One region of the Williamsia herbipolensis genome, then DNA from elsewhere that is predicted to be linked to it. Evidence: riboswitches for the same ligand, from Rfam matches in the RefSeq annotation. Region 1 holds a riboswitch; the other holds the start of a gene.
What was found. A riboswitch is a leader RNA that binds a small molecule or an ion and turns the genes downstream of it on or off. The one in region 1 is predicted to bind S-adenosylmethionine.
Positions count from the first base shown of each region.

Region 1 (7,900 bases):
CGAACGCATCGATCCCGGCAAGGACGCCGACGGTCTGCACCCGATCAACCTCGGCCGCCTCGTGCTGGGCACCGACGCGGCACTGCCCTGCACCCCTCGCGGTGTCGTGCACCTGCTGCGCCGCTACGACATCCCCATCGCCGGCGCGCGCGTCGTGGTGGTCGGTCGCGGCGTCACGATCGGTCGCCCGATCGGACTGCTGCTCACCCGCCGCAGCGAGAACGCCACGGTCACGCTGTGCCACACCGGTACCACCGATCTCGCCGCCGAGGTCTCGCGCGCCGACATCGTCGTCGCGGCGGCGGGCGTACCCCACCTCATCACCGCCGACATGGTCAAACCCGGTGCGGCCGTGCTCGATGTCGGGGTGAGTCGCACCGACGCCGGTCTCGTCGGTGACGTCGCCCCCGAGGTGTGGGACGTCGCCGGTCACGTCTCGCCGAATCCCGGCGGTGTGGGCCCGCTGACCCGCGCATTCCTGCTCGTCAACGTCGTCGAGCGGGCCGAGGCCCTGCTGCGGCAACGCACGTCGTGAGCGGTCGCCGACGATGAGCAACCGCGGCCCCGGCCGCTCGGTCGACGATGTCCGTCGTGCGCGCCGTCGACGCTCGGTCCTGGTGCAGATCCCGTTCGTGATCGTGCTGGCGTTCGTGGCCGTGGCGCTGATCTTCCTCATCCTGGATCGCTGGCGACGGGGAGCGTTCGTGTTCGGCGGCGGAGCACTGATGGCGGCCCTACTGCGCGCGGTGCTACCGAGTTCGCGCGTGGGATTGCTGCAGGTGAGGGGCCGTTTCGTGGATGTGGTGGCCATGGCGATCGCCGGTGGCGCGATCATCTGGTTGGCCGCCTCGATCGACGCCCTGGGCACCGGTATCGATCAATAGTCGGTCGCTTTCGCATCGGCCCACCGACTATTCTGGGTCGCGATGACGGCCACTTCTTCGACCGATCCGCGGTCGCCGATCACCACTCTGGGGGTGTCGGCGGGCGGGGGCATGACGCACTTCGCCCTGGTCACCGTCGACGACCACGAGCGCCTCGTGGTCGATTCGCGGGTCATCGAGGTCGACGACACCGACCGGCTCGACCGTGCGGGCAGGGTGAACGCGGGCATCGATCTGATGCTCGGCAGCGCCGCGTCGGCGGGCCTGTCGGTTGCCGCGATCGGCGTCGCCTCCCGTGACTCGGGTCGCCGTGGGGGGTTCTCCTCGCCCGGCTCGGGTCCCCGACGGCAGATCCACCTCCTCGGCGACGCCGAATCGGTCGCCCATGCGCTGGCCGAGTCCGGCGAGATCGCCGCACACGACGAGACGATCCTGCTCGACTGCGGTGACACCGGTGTGACGATCTCGCGGCTGAACCCGGCGACGGGAAAGCTCACCGCCACAACGCGTTCGACCGTGATGTCGGGACACGCCATCGATGGTGCACTCGCCGATCTGGTCGGCGACGCCCTGCCCTCGACCACACGCGCCTCACGCCGGGCGCTGATCGGCGCCTGCCGTACGGCGAAAGAAGAACTCGCCGAACAGGATGCGACGACCGTTCTCGTGCGGGGACGATCGGTACAGCTCACCGCGGACATGGTCTCGGCGGTGAGCGAGCCGATGGCCGAGCTCCTCGCCGACGAGGTCACGGACTACGTTCGTGCCCAGTCGATCCCGGAGAGCACGCCTCTGGTGGTGGTCGGTGGTGTCGCGAACATCGCCGCGGTGCGGCGGGTTCTCGAGCGCGCGACGGAGCGGGCGGTCGTCGTCGCGTCGACGCCCGATCTCCTCGGCGCCGTCGGGGCCGCGCTGCTCGCGCGCCCCAACCGGTCCTCGGCGCTGCGCCTGGCGTTCATCGGTGGCCGCGGACACCGTGACTGGTGGTCGGCGGTACCGCTGGCGATCGTGGGGTGTTTCCTCGCGGTCGCGATGCTCGCGGTCTACGCCTTCACCGCCGCCCTCGACGGATCGTCCTCACCGGTGCGCGACGTCGAGATCACCGCGTCGACGGCAGCGCCGTCCGACGTGCCCACCGGAGGCCGGCCCGACACCGCCACGCCGGTCGTCCGGACGACCTCCGCCGGGGTCGGGGTGCCGAACGACCGGGTGCCCCCGCGGTCGACCGTCGTACCGCCGGCCGGGACGGCCGAGCTGCCCACCACCACGACATCGCCGACGCTGGGCTATCCGAACGGTGGGATGGACCGACGCGAGGAACGTCCCTGGGCGACAACCGAACTGGCGACCCCCGAGGACACCTCCGGTCCGACGTCGACCATCGCTCCCACCAGTCCGCCGCTGACCCCGGATGTGCCGGGGACCCCCGGACCATCGTCGGGGTCGGGTCCGCAGACCTCGCCACCGCTGGTGTCGCCGGTGGTGCCGTCGGATCCCCTCTCGCTCACGCCGTACCCGTTCGTCGCGATACCTGCACCGCGGTCGACGCCGGCGCCGGCGTCGGTCACGCCGACGGTGACACCCGCACCCTGACGCGCCGGGAACCCCGCTGTCCGACGGGTCAGCGGCGGGCGAGTTCCATCGTCCGCTTCAGCAGGTCGGCGATCGCGTCGAACTCGGTGAGGAAGCCGTCGTGTCCGCTGTCGGACTGGATGACGTGCAGCCCACCGACGCAGCCGGGCATGAGGTCGGCCAGCTCGGCCTGGGTCCGCAAGGGATACAACCGATCCGACGAGATCCCGCCGACGATCACCGGGACGTCGCAGCTGCGCAGCGCGGCTTCGGTGCCCCCGCGGTTGCGTCCGACATCGTGGTGGTTGAGCACCTCGCTGAGGACCACATAGCTGCTGGGGTCGAAGCGGCCGGCGAGCTTGTCGGCCTGGTGTTCGAGGTAGCTCTGCACGGCGTAGCGGCCGCCGGAGAGCGGGATCTCGTCTCCCTGAGCATCATTGGCGAACCGCTGGTCGAGTTCGATCTCCGAGCGATAGGTCAGGTGGGCGATGCGACGGGCGATGCCCAGGCCGGCGACCGGGCGCACATCGGTGCCGTGGTAGTCGCCGCCCCGCCAATCCGGGTCGGAGGTGATGGCTGCGATCTGCGTGGTCTGGGTGCCAATCTGATCGGCCGTGGCCCGCGGTCCCACGGCCAGCACGAGCCCGCTGCGGACCCGCTCGGGGTAGCCGATGAGCCACTCGAGTGACCGGGCGCCACCCATCGAACCGCCGAGAACCGCTGCGACCGCGCCGATGTCGAGCGCGTCCATGAGGGCGACCTCGGCGCGCACCTGGTCGAGCACGGTGATGTGGGGGAAGCGGGAACCCCAGGCCCGGCCGTCGGGCCCCGGCGACGCCGGTCCCGTCGACCCTCCGCAGCCACCCAGGACGTTCGCCGAGATCACGCACCACTCGTCGGTGTCGACCGCGCAGCCGGGTCCGATGAGCCCGTCCCACCATCCGGGGAGCGGGTGACCGGGCCCCGGGGCGCCGACGACGTGTGAGTCACCGGTGAGCGCATGGAGCGTCAGCACGACGTTGTCGCGGGCCGGCGACAACGTGCCCCAGCGCTGGAACGCCAGGGTCACGTCGTCGATCCGGCCACCGTTGTCGAGTTCCACCGAACCCACGGACGCGTACGTCAACTCACCGTCGGGGAGACTCTCCCAGTCGGGCGGCGTGGAGGCGCCACCGGCGACGGTGGACGTTCGGGATTCGGTGGTCACGATCAGTTCGCCGCCCGGAATCCCGTCTCGAGGTCGGCGATGATGTCGTCGATCCCCTCGATGCCGACCGCGAGACGCACCAATCCCGGTGTGACGCCTGCGGAGACCTGCTCCTCGGGCGTCAGCTGCGAGTGGGTGGTGGAGGCCGGGTGGATCACCAGCGACCGCACGTCTCCGATGTTGGCGACGTGGCTGTGCAGGGTGAGCGCGTCGACGAAACGCTTGCCGGCGTCGACGCCGCCGACGATCTCGAAGGCGACGATCGCGCCCTGGCCACGCGGTGCGAGCTGCTGTCCGCGCTCGTACCACGGCGACGACGGCAGGCCCGCGTAGGCGACCGACTCGACCTGGGCGTGACCCTCGAGGAACTCGGCCACCTTGCGGGCGTTGGCGACGTGGCGCTCGATGCGCAGGCTCAGGGTCTCGAGGCCCTGCGCGATGAGGAACGCGTTGAACGGAGCGATCGCCGCACCGGTGTCACGCAGCCACTGCACGCGCGCCTTGAGTGCGAACGCCGGTGCGCCGAGATCGGCGAACACCGCACCGTGGTAGCTCGCATCGGGGGTGGTGAAACCGGGGAAGAGGTCCTGTCCGTCGCGCTGTACCCGCCAGTCGAAGGTGCCGCCGTCGACGATCACGCCGCCGACCGCGGTGCCGTGGCCACCGATGTACTTGGTCGCCGAGTGCACCACGATGTCCGCACCATGGGCCAGCGGCTGGATGAGGTACGGCGTCGCCACCGTGTTGTCGACGATCAGCGGCACACCGGTCTCGTGCGCGAGCGCCGAGACGGCCGGGATGTCGAGGATCTCGTTGTTCGGGTTGGCGATGGTCTCGCCGTAGAACGCGCGGGTGTTCGGGCGGATGGCCGCGCGCCACGACTCGATGTCGTCGGGCTGCTCGACGAACGACACCTCGATACCCAGCTTCGGCAGGGTGTAGTGGAAGAGGTTGTACGTGCCGCCGTAGAGACGGGGGCTCGACACCACGTGACCGCCGGTCTCGACCGCGTTGAGGATCGCGTAGGTCTCGGCAGCCTGACCCGACGACACCAGCAACGCGGCGACGCCACCTTCGAGGGCGGCGAGACGCTGTTCGACGGTGTCCTGCGTCGGGTTCATGATGCGCGTGTAGATGTTGCCGGGCTCGGCGAGTCCGAACAGGTCGGCGGCGTGCTGGGTGTCGCGGAAGGTGTATGAGGTGGTCTGGTAGATCGGCAGTGCACGGGCCGAGGTCGCCGCGTCGGCGGTCTGCCCGGCATGGACCTGCTTGGTCTCGAAGGCCCAGTGGGAGGTGGGGTCGACCTCGACGGCGTCGACGGTTGCTTCAGACATCTTCGGAAACAGCTCTCTTTCGGTCGGTGGGGCGACAGTGCCCCGTGGGTCCGACCATCGGACCCGCGCTTGCTGCGGAGCGTCGCCTGCGGCGAACGCCCACAACCTGGTCTTTCACCCGGAGCACCCCACCGCGGTTGGAGGGTTGCCGATCAGCGAGCCGGGGCTTGGCGCTGATACTCATGACCTGGCGTCAAGGATATAACATCGCCGATTTCGTCCCGAAAGGATCCCGCGCAGCCGGATTCGAAAGAATCGACCTCGCGTACCGTGTGCGCGGAATCTTTTCCCGACCTCATGACGTTGAGAATCCCTGTGCGCGGCGACCGATCGCCGTCGATGCCCTGGCGCCCACCGGTGTGCGCCTCCCGAGTTCTGTCGCGAGAGGTTGCCTCATGCCCGTGTCCACCACCGCCCGCCGCAACGCCATCCTCGCGCTGGCCCTGGGTGGCTTCGGTATCGGCACGACCGAGTTCGTGTCGATGGGACTGCTGCCGAGCATCGCCGACTCGCTGCGGATCTCCGAGCCCACCGCCGGCCACGTCATCTCCGCCTACGCACTCGGCGTCGTCGTCGGGGCACCCCTGATCGCCGCGGCCACCGCGCGGATGTCGCGACGTGCCCTGCTGATCACCCTGATGGTGGCGTTCACAGTCGGCAACGGCGCGACCGTCGTCGCCCCGACCTACGGCACCCTCATGGCCGCACGCTTCGTCGCGGGCCTCCCGCACGGCGCCTACTTCGGCGTCGCGGCCCTGGTGGCTGCGCACCTCGCCGGGCCGGGCAGCCGCGCCAAGGCGGTCGGTCAGGTGATGCTGGGACTCAGCGTCGCCAACGTCGTCGGTGTCCCGGCCGCCACGTGGCTCGGTGAGGCGTTCGGCTGGCGCACCGCCTTCGGTGTGGTCGTCGTCATCGGTCTCGCCACCATCGCGTCACTGCTGCGGCACCTCCCGTCGCTGACGGGCATGACCGCGAGCAACCCGGTCACCGAGCTCGGCGCCCTCGCGCGCCCGCAGGTGTGGTTCACGCTGCTCATCGGCGTGGTCGGATTCGGTGGCATGTTCGCCTTCTACACCTACATCCACACCACTCTGACCGACGTCTCCGGTCTGCCCGGCGGTCTCGTCCCGTTCGCGCTGATGCTGTTCGGCATCGGCATGGTGGTCGGCAACATCGTCGGCGGTGCGCTCGCCGATCGATCGGTGATCGGCACCATGGTGGCGGGACTCGTGGCCATCCTGGTCAGTCTGGTGGTGTTCGCCGTGGTGGCGGGGACCGTGTGGGCCGCGCTGCCGTTGGTGTTCGCGGTCGGGGTGACCGGCTCGGCGCTCGTCCCGGCGTTGCAGACGCGTCTGATGGATGTGGCCGACGACGCACAGACACTGGCGGCCGCACTGAACCACTCGGCGCTCAACATCGCCAACGCCGCCGGTGCGTGGCTCGGTGGCCTGGTGATCAGCGCCGGGTACGGCTACCGCGCCCCGTCGCTGCTCGGTGCGGCGCTCGCCGCGGCCGGGCTGGTGGTCCTCGGGGTGACGCTGCTGGCGCACCGTCGCTCCGACGAGGTGGTGGCCCACGACACCCACGCCGATCGCGGGAGCGCCCTCGGCGAGACGAAGCCGGTTGCGGCGCAGGAGATCACCGCCGTCCACTGATGTCGGGACCCCTCGCTACACTCGCCGCGTGTCCCTCACCATCACCTCGGTCAACGTCAACGGCATCCGCGCCGCGGTGAAGGAGCGCAATCCCGACAACCCGGGGATCCTGCCCTGGCTGGGCGCGCCCACGGGCCGTCGGTTCGTGCTCCTGCAGGAGATCCGCGCGTCCCGTGATCGGGCCGCCGAGGCGCTCGCACCGGCCCTCGACGCGGGGTGGTCACTGTCGATGACGGAATCGTCGGTGAAGGGCCATGCGGGCGTCGGGGTCCTCGGCACCGTCGCCCCCGATGCCGTGCGCGTCGGCTTCGGCAGCGAGGAGTTCGACGGCACCGGCCGCTACCTGGAGATCGACGTCGCCGCCGACGGTGACGTCCCCGCGCTGACCCTGGGGTCTCTCTACCTGCCCAAGGGCGCCTCCGACGGACCCAAGCGGGACGAGAAGTTCCGCTTCCTCGACGAGTTCGGCGCCCACCTCGACACGTTGTCCCGGCGACGGCGCGGGGTGGTCGTCGGTGGCGACTGGAACATCGCGCACAGCGAACTGGACCTCAAGGCGTGGAAGACCAATCAGCGCAGCCCGGGATTCCTCCCTGAGGAGCGTGCGTGGGTCGGGGGACTGCTCGACCGCTCCTGGGTCGACGTGACACGAGCGCTCGTCGGCGACGAGCCCGGTCCCTATTCGTGGTGGTCGTGGCGCGGCAAGGCGTTCGACAACGACTCGGGCTGGCGTATCGACTACCACCTCGTCAATCCGGTGATGGCGCGTCGGGCGCGCGCCACCCGCGTCGAGCGTGCCGACGCCTATGACCGGCGGTGGTCCGACCACGCACCGGTCACCGTCGAATTCGCTTGAGGCCGGATGAAACAATGCCCCTCATGAGCAACACCGCACGCGTCCTCTCCGGTATCCAACCGACAAGTGACTCCTTCCACCTCGGCAATTACCTGGGTGCGGTGCGGCAGTGGGTGGCGCTGCAGGACGATTTCGAGGCCTACTACTTCATCCCGGACATGCACGCGATCACCGCGCCCCACGATCCCGTGGCGTTGCGCGAGCGCACGCTGATCAGCGTGGCGCAGATGCTGGCCGTCGGCGTCGATCCGGACCGGTCGACGATCTATGTCCAGTCGCATGTGCCCGAGATCGCGCAACTGACGTGGGTTCTGTCGTGTATCACCGGCTTCGGTGAGGCCAACCGCATGACGCAGTTCAAGGACAAGGCGGCCAAGCAGGGCACCGATTCC
Region 1 covers NZ_CP108021.1:4,532,670-4,540,569, forward strand. The annotation lists gene OG579_RS21135 (bifunctional methylenetetrahydrofolate dehydrogenase/methenyltetrahydrofolate cyclohydrolase) at 1-535, shown strand, start outside; gene OG579_RS21140 (DUF3017 domain-containing protein) at 549-884, shown strand; gene OG579_RS21145 (Hsp70 family protein) at 927-2,477, shown strand; gene metX (homoserine O-acetyltransferase MetX) at 2,506-3,669, opposite strand; gene OG579_RS21155 (bifunctional o-acetylhomoserine/o-acetylserine sulfhydrylase) at 3,666-4,997, opposite strand; SAM riboswitch class IV at 5,058-5,185, opposite strand; gene OG579_RS21160 (MFS transporter) at 5,393-6,652, shown strand; gene OG579_RS21165 (exodeoxyribonuclease III) at 6,681-7,508, shown strand; gene trpS (tryptophan--tRNA ligase) at 7,532-7,900, shown strand, end outside.

Region 2 (7,900 bases), 2.3 Mb from region 1:
TCGGCGCGAGCGTGTTCGCCCTGGGCACATCGGAATTCGTCATCGCAGGACTCGTGAACCAGATGTCGACGTCGCTGGGGGTGTCGGTGCCGCAGGTCGGCAACCTGATCACCGTCTTCGCCATCGGGATGCTCGTCGGCGCACCGCTGATGGCGATCCTCACGCTCACGCTGGACAAGAAGAAGACACTGCTCGCCAGCGCGGCGGTGTTCTCCCTCGCGCATCTGCTCACCGCGTTCGTCCCCGACTTCGGCGCCATCCTCGCGCTGCGGGTCGTCTCGGCGTTGGCGTGCGCCACCGAACTCACCGTCGCCGCGGTGATGGCGGTAGCCCTCGCCGGATCCGACCGCACGGCCCGCGCGATCGCGGTGGTGATCGGCGGCATGACGCTGGCCAACGTGATCGGCGTCCCCGTGGGCAGTTTCATCGGCGAGCAGCTCAACTGGCAGTCGGCGTTCGTGTTCGTGGGGATCGTGAGCGCGGCCAGCGCTGCGCTGGTCGCCGTCGTCGTGCCCCGGCTGCCCCGGCAACACGCGCCCGACGCCGCCCTCCGGTCGATCGCCATGACCGAGTTGCGCTCGCTGAACCAGCTCCGGGTGTACGTCGCGCTGGGCACCACGGTGCTGTTCGAGGCCGCGCTGTTCTCGGTCTACTCGTTCGTGCAGCCGATCCTCACCGACGTCTCGCAGATGAGCTCGGGCATCGTCCCGTTGGTGCTGTTCGCGTTCGGGTTCGGCACCTTCGTCGGGATCACCATCGGTGGCCGGCTCGCCGAACGTTTCCCGTTGAAGAACGTGATCGGCTCGCTGATCGTTCTGATCGTCGTCATGGTGGTCTTCCGGGTGGTGGTGCACAGCGCCGTCGCGTCGGCGATTGTCGTCACCCTGATCGGAGTGGCAGGGTTCTCGATGACCGCGGCCCTCAACGCGCGGGTGATCGGCTTCGCCGCGGCGGCACCGACGCTGGCGGTCGCGATCAGCCTGTCGGCCTTTAACATCGGCAACGCCATCGGCCCGGCGATCGGCGGGGTCGTATACGCACACGCGCCGATGCGGGCCGACGTCATCTGGTCCGGTGTCGCCCTCGGCGTGCTGGCACTGGGCACCGCGATCGCGTCGGCGGTCATCGAGCGGGCCCCGCGGGAGAGCGGCGTGGTCGAGCCGTCGGCCTGACGCCCTCAGTCCGTGCGGGCGAGGAGGTCCGCGGCACCGAGCGCACGCAGGACGGTGCCGAACTTGGCGGTGGTCTCGGCGAGTTCGGCGTCGGGATCGGATTGCGCGACAACGCCTCCCCCCGACCACGCGCGGATCGTCCGACGGTCGGCGGTGATCTCGGCGCAGCGGATGCTCACCATCCACTCGCCGTCGCCGGCGGTGTCGCACCAGCCGATGGCCCCGGCGTAGAAGTCGCGGGGCTCCTCGGTGGCGAGGATCAGATCTCGCGCCGCCGCAGTCGGCGTACCGCAGATGGCCGGCGTCGGGTGCAGGCGCAGCGCGAGATCCAACGACGTCATCTCCGGCTCGCGCAGCACACCCTCGATCGGGGTGGCGAGGTGCCACATCTCGCCCGTGCTCAGCAGGACCGGCTCCTCGGGCACGGACAACGTCGTGCACAGCGGTCCCAACGTCGACGTCAGGTAGTCGACGACGATCCGGTGCTCGTGCCGATCCTTCGCCGAGTCGAGCAGCGCGGCTGCCCGGGCGGCGTCGATCGCCGGGTCGCTCGAACGCGGCGCCGATCCGGCGTAGGGACGGCACGTCACACGGTCACCGGTCTTGTGCACCAACGACTCCGGGCTCGCCCCCACCAGGGTGCGCCCGGCGAAGTCGCCGCCGGCGGCCGAGAGGTCGACCCGGAAGGCGTTGTGTTCGTGGTTGCCCGCGGCGAGTGCAGCGACCACCGCGTCGATGTCGAGGGGCTCGGCGGCGAACAACTCGACGGCCCGGGCGAGCACCACCTTGTCGGCGGCGCCCGCGGTGATCTGGTCGATCACCGCGGCCACGCGGGCGACGTGGACCTCCGGTGCCGGGATCGTCGCGGTGAGGGTGACCGGTACGGCGTGGGCCGGGGCCGAGCCGGCATCGGGCTCGCGGTGCTCGAGGGTCTCGACGGCCATCAACGCGTCGGGCGCGGCCTCGTCGAACGCGATGGCCCCGACCACCGCGACCGGCGTGCCGTCGCGGCGTCCCCGGGCGATCGCGGCGACGGCGTCAGCGGCGTCGGCGAACCGCGCCACCGGGGTGCCCGCGTGCACGGAACCGTGCGGGCGGGACAGATGGAAGAACACGCGATCAACGCTACCCGGGGGCATTGCGATCACCGTGACCGCAATTCCGCCCACCACGACGACGTCGTGAGGTCGCCGCGGTGTGTCGCGCGCCACAGTGCAATTGACATCGGGTGCGGTCGGCGGCCACTCTCATCGCCAGGTCATGAGTGTCAGCGCACAGCCCCGGCTTGCTGACCGGCAACCCTCCAACCGCGGTGGGGTGCTCCGGGTGACGACCAGGCCGCGTCCGAGGTGGACGTGAGCAAGCGCGGACTCCTCACACGGAGTCCTCTGACGAGAACGAGGACCACCATGTCTGTCACCGACATCACACCTGCCCCCGCTGCCCTCGCGCCGGTGTACCCGATCGCCGACGTCGTGGGTGCGCACGAGACCGTCGACTGCGCCGCCGGTCGTGTGCGCTACGTCAACGGCGACTACGCCGCCAGCGCGCCCGCCCTCACCGCCGTCGCCGGCGAGATCGCCCAGGCGCTGCCGCAGTACGCGAGCGTGCACCGCGGTGCCGGGCACCTGTCGCAGCTCACGACGGCCCGCTACGAGAACGCCCGGGCGGTCGTGGCCGGTTTCGTGCGTGCCCGCGCCGACGACCACGTGATCTTCACCCGCAACACCACCGACGGCATCAACCTCCTGGCCCGCGCCGTCCCCGGCGACACCGTGGTCCTCGATGTCGAGCACCACGCGAACCTGTTGCCGTGGCAGCGTTCTGGCGCGGACACGAAGGCGAAGCCCGAGCTGGACCGAAAGTGCCGCGTGGTGACCTGCCGACCCACCGTCGCGGAGACGCTCGAGGCACTGGCCGCCGAACTCCACCGCGCTCCCGCGGCGTTGTTGGCCGTCACCGGCGCGTCGAACGTGACCGGGGAGGTGCTGCCCCTGGCGAAGCTCGCCGACATCGCCCACGACGCGGGTGCCCGCATCCTCGTCGATGCCGCCCAGCTCGCCCCGCATCGCGCGATCACCGTCGCCGGACACGGCATCGACTACCTCGTGTTCTCGGGCCACAAGCTGTACGCGCCCTTCGGATGTGGGGTACTCGTCGGTCGCGGCGACTGGCTCGACGCCGCCGAGCCCTACCTGGCCGGCGGCGGCGCGACGGCCGACGTGCCGCCGACCGATCCGTCCACCGACGACGCCGTCGAGGTGGCCTGGCGCAGCGGTCCCGCACGCCACGAGGGCGGGACCCCGAACGTGTTGGGCGCCATCGCGATCGCCGCGGCCTGCGTTGCGATCGACGATCTCGGTTTCGAGCGGATCGGGGTGCACGAGCACCTTCTGCGCACCCGTCTCGACGGCGCACTCGACGCGATCGACGGCGTGAGGCGACTCTCGATCTGGTCCGACAGCCGCGACCGCGTCGGCATCGCCGCGTTCACCGTCGCCGGTCACTCACCGCGCGCGGTGGCCGAACACCTCAACGACGCCCACGGCATCGGTGTCCGCGACGGCCGCTTCTGCGCCCACCCGCTGCTCCACCACCTCGGACACCCCGAGGGGGCGGTACGCGTCAGCTTCGGCGTCGGCACCGGGTCCGACGACATCGACCGGCTCACCGCCGCGCTCGCAGACCTGGTCGCTCGCACCTGATCTGACCGCTCGCACGCTCTCGCGCGGTCCGCACCACGTGCGAACAGAGGGTCGCGGTCAGTTCTCGCCGCGGTCCCATCGGCGGTGGAGGTCGGCGCGTCCGGCTTCGGTGACCGTGCCGTACAGCCGGCACCGCGCCATGCCCCCGTCGGGGTGGATGTCCATGCGCGCCTGCGTCATCGGACGATCGACGTCGACGGTGAAGCGGTGTCTAGTGTCGGGTTGCAGGGGGGTGCGGGGGAGAATCTCGAACCACTCGCCATCGGCCCCGTCACGCCCGCGCACGCTCGCCTCCCCGGGGGCGTTGCCGAGGAACCAGCTGGTGTCGAGCTCGACGAGCGAGACCACGCCCTGGGCGGCGAGGTCGATCTCGACCCAGTCGTTGCCGTCGTCCCGCCGCCGTGAGGTCTCCCATCCCTCGCCCATCGAGCGGGCCCGACCGGGCATCAGCAGGTTGTTCGGTGAGCCGTAGAACATGTTCGAGCAGGCGCTGATCCGGGCGCCGTTCTCGAGTGCGGCGAGGTCGAACGGTCCGTGGTCGAGGAACTGCGGATTTGGGACACCGCGTCCGTGGACGCGCAGCCGGGCGACGCCGCCGTCGGGGTAGATCGACAGGCGCACGTGGGTGAACCGGTCGCGGGAGGCGACCTCGATCGGGTTGGCCGTGTCGCCGGCGACCGGCTGCCGCTCGACGATGGTCTGCCAGTCCGCGTCGACGACCTCGTGTGCCGGCGGGAAGCCGGTCACGGCGGCCGCCTCCACCGACACCGTCGGTGGGAAGTTGCCCACGAACCACGAGGTGTCCACCACGACGCCGTGGATGACACCGGGCACGCCGAGTCGCACGATGGCGCGGTCGACCGCGGAGGGGTCGTCGGGCGCGAAACCGCCCGGTCGGCGTCGACGGGTCTCCCAGCCGTCGTAGATCTGACCGACGTGTCCGAAGGTGGCGGGTCGGTACTCCGACGCCGCCGGGACGATCAGGTTCTCCGCCTCGGCGAACAGGGCGTCGGTGCTGGTGATCACGGCGCCGCCGAGGCTGCGTAGGGCGAGATCGGGCATCGCGGTGAACGCGGCGGGGGGTGTGGAGTCGGTCACGAGCGCCAAGATTACTTCCCGACCGGAACGGCATACTTCCCGACCGGAACGGCATCGGCAGCTCGTTTGCACAGTTCGCCACGCGTTGGCATACTTGCACCGTTCAAGTAGTTGCGGCATGAAACTCTTTTGAGGTGAGAAGTATGTCCCGTCCCGAGAACGTGGACGAGCTGATCGCGGTGCTGGGTCGGTGGGCTCGCATCCGCGAGCGTCTCGTCGTCACCAAGCTCAGGACGCCCGACGGCACGGTGGAGACCGCGGCGTTCCAGTGCCTGTTCGAACTCGCCGTCGGCCCGCTACGGTCCGGTGAACTGGCCGAGCGGCTCTTCGCCGATCCCTCCACGGTCAGCAGGCACATCGCCTCGCTGGTCGGGCTCGGATACGTCCGGCGCGAGGCCGACCCCCGCGACGGTCGCGCCACGATCCTGGTCCTCACCGATCCGGGTCGTCGCCAGGTCGAGGCGGTCCGCGAACACCGCATGCGCGGCATGGACTCCATGCTCGGTGAGTTCTCCGACGGGGACATCGGGAATCTCGCGACCCTCATGACGCGTTTCGTCGATGCAGCCGAACAATTCGCCGGTCAGGTCGATGATGAACACATCATCTCGGTGGGCGCACACGCCGACGACCCGACCCCGACCAGAACAGATTCCGACATTCACGACACGACAGACGATCTCGCTGCACGGTCACGACACGCAAAGGCATCACGATGAGTCACGACGCAGCCATCTCCGGCGCGAAGCCGAAGGCGGGCGCAGCAGACGCCACCGAACCCGGTGGCCTGAGCCATCGTCAGATCCTCACCATCATGGGTGGACTGATGATCGGCATGTTCCTCGCCGCGCTCGACCAGACGATCGTCTCGACCGCGATCCGCACGATCGCCGACGACCTCCAGGGGTACTCACTGCAGGCGTGGGTCACCACCGCCTACCTGATCACCTCGACGATCGTCACGCCGCTCTACGGCAAGCTCTCCGACATGTACGGCCGCAAGCCGTTCTTCATGACCGCGATCACGCTGTTCATCATCGGGTCGTTGCTGTGTTCCACGGCGACGTCGATGTACGAGCTCGCCGGATACCGCGCCCTGCAGGGTCTCGGTGCCGGTGGCCTGTTCTCGTTGGCGCTGACCATCATCGGCGACATCGTGCCCCCGCGGGAACGCGCGAAGTACCAGGGCTACTTCCTCGCCGTGTTCGGCACCTCCAGCGTGCTCGGCCCGGTGCTCGGCGGCCTGTTCGCCGGCCAGGACAGCATCCTGTTCATCACCGGCTGGCGCTGGGTGTTCCTCGTCAACGTGCCGATCGGTCTCATCGCGCTCGTCGTGGTGTTCAAGGTCCTCGACTACAACCAGATCAAGGGTGAGCGTCGCCGCTTGGACTGGTGGGGCGCACTGGCTCTCGCCATCGGCGTGGTGCCGCTGCTGATCGCCGCCGAGCAGGGACGCGAATGGGGTTGGGGCGACTACAAGACCGTCGTCTGCTACATCATCGGCGTCGTCGGCATCGCCGCGTTCATCTCGGTCGAGAAGGCCATGGGCGAGGCCGCGATCATCCCGCTGCGGGTGTTCTCCAACCGCATCTTCAGCCAGGGCATCGTCATCTCGGTGGTCATCGGTGCGGTCATGTTCGGCGCCATCTCGATTCTGCCGCAGTACTTCCAGGTGATCCGCGGGTCGAGCCCGACCGTCGCCGGGCTGCAGCTGCTGCCGATGGTGGTCGGCCTGATGAGCGCGTCCATCCTCTCGGGCCAGACGATCTCGCGGACCGGTCGCTACAAGATCTTCCCGATGATCGGCGTCGTGTTGATCACGGTGGTCACGTTCCTGATGCACTACGTCAGCGTCGCCACGCCGCTGTGGCTCGTGATGCTGATGGCGTTCTTCCTCGGCTTCGGTCTCGGCAACCTGATGCAGCCGCTGACCCTGGCGATGCAGAACGTGTTGCCCGCCAAGGACATGGGTATCTCGACGTCGTCGGCGACATTCTTCCGTCAGATCGGCGGCACGCTCGGTGTGGCGGTGTTCTTCTCCGTGTTGTTCTCGGCGATGGGCCCGAACATCAAGGATCAGATCGAGAAGGCGGCGCCCTCGGCCGAGTTCCGTCAGGGCATCGCCCAGGCCGCCGCCAGCTCCGACCCGTCGGTCGCGCAGTTCGGTCAGGGCCTCGCGTCGGGCAACGCCGGCGCCTCGGGTGGGGTCCTCAACGACACCTCGATCATCGCCAAGCTGCCGGGCGCGATCGCAGCGCCCATCAAGGACGGCTTCGCCGACTCGATGGACCTGGTGTTCCTGTCGGTGTCGTTGATGTCGATCATCGCGCTGATCGCGGTGTTCACCTGGAAAGAGGTGCCGCTGCGGTCGGGTTCCGGATCGCAGGCCGCCGCACAGGATCTCGCCGACGCCAAGGCCCTCGACGCCGAGTCCGCGCCGGTGGAGGTCTCACCGGCGGAATCGGTGGTCGCCGCGGTACCGGCCGCCGACCACGGTCGCCACGAGGCCGAGGCGGCCGGACCGGGTCGCCACGAGGTGGGACGCGCGCCCGGCGCCGACAACGTGCCGCCGCTGGGCGGGACCGACCACTCCGGTCGGCACGAGGCCTGACCGGCCCCGCTTCGCACAGATGACGCGACCCCGGCACTCACGCGAGTGTCGGGGTCGAGTCGTGGATGGGGACGGTGTCAGCCGCGCGAGGGGTCGTTCGCGTGATCGGGCTGCTCGGCCAGGCGCGCGATGGCCTCCTCGGCGATCTTCTCGGCGTCGGTGCGTCCGGTCCAGCCACCCGGGGTGACCTCCTTGCCGGGCTCGAGGTCCTTGTAGTGCTCGAAGAAGTGCGCGATCGCGTCGAGCTCGTACTTCGAGACGTCGCCGATGTCCTGGATGTGATCCCAGCGGACGTCCTTGGCGGGGACGGCGAG
Region 2 covers NZ_CP108021.1:2,127,987-2,135,886, reverse strand. The annotation lists gene OG579_RS09645 (MFS transporter) at 1-1,172, shown strand, start outside; gene OG579_RS09640 (isochorismate synthase) at 1,178-2,311, opposite strand; SAM riboswitch class IV at 2,429-2,544, shown strand; gene OG579_RS09635 (aminotransferase class V-fold PLP-dependent enzyme) at 2,582-3,877, shown strand; gene alc (allantoicase) at 3,935-4,939, opposite strand; gene OG579_RS09625 (MarR family winged helix-turn-helix transcriptional regulator) at 5,119-5,694, shown strand; gene OG579_RS09620 (MDR family MFS transporter) at 5,691-7,586, shown strand; gene OG579_RS09615 (inorganic diphosphatase) at 7,664-7,900, opposite strand, start outside.
Region 2: linked by a shared signal. The riboswitch ahead of OG579_RS09635 (aminotransferase class V-fold PLP-dependent enzyme) and the one ahead of OG579_RS21155 (bifunctional o-acetylhomoserine/o-acetylserine sulfhydrylase) in region 1 are both predicted to bind S-adenosylmethionine.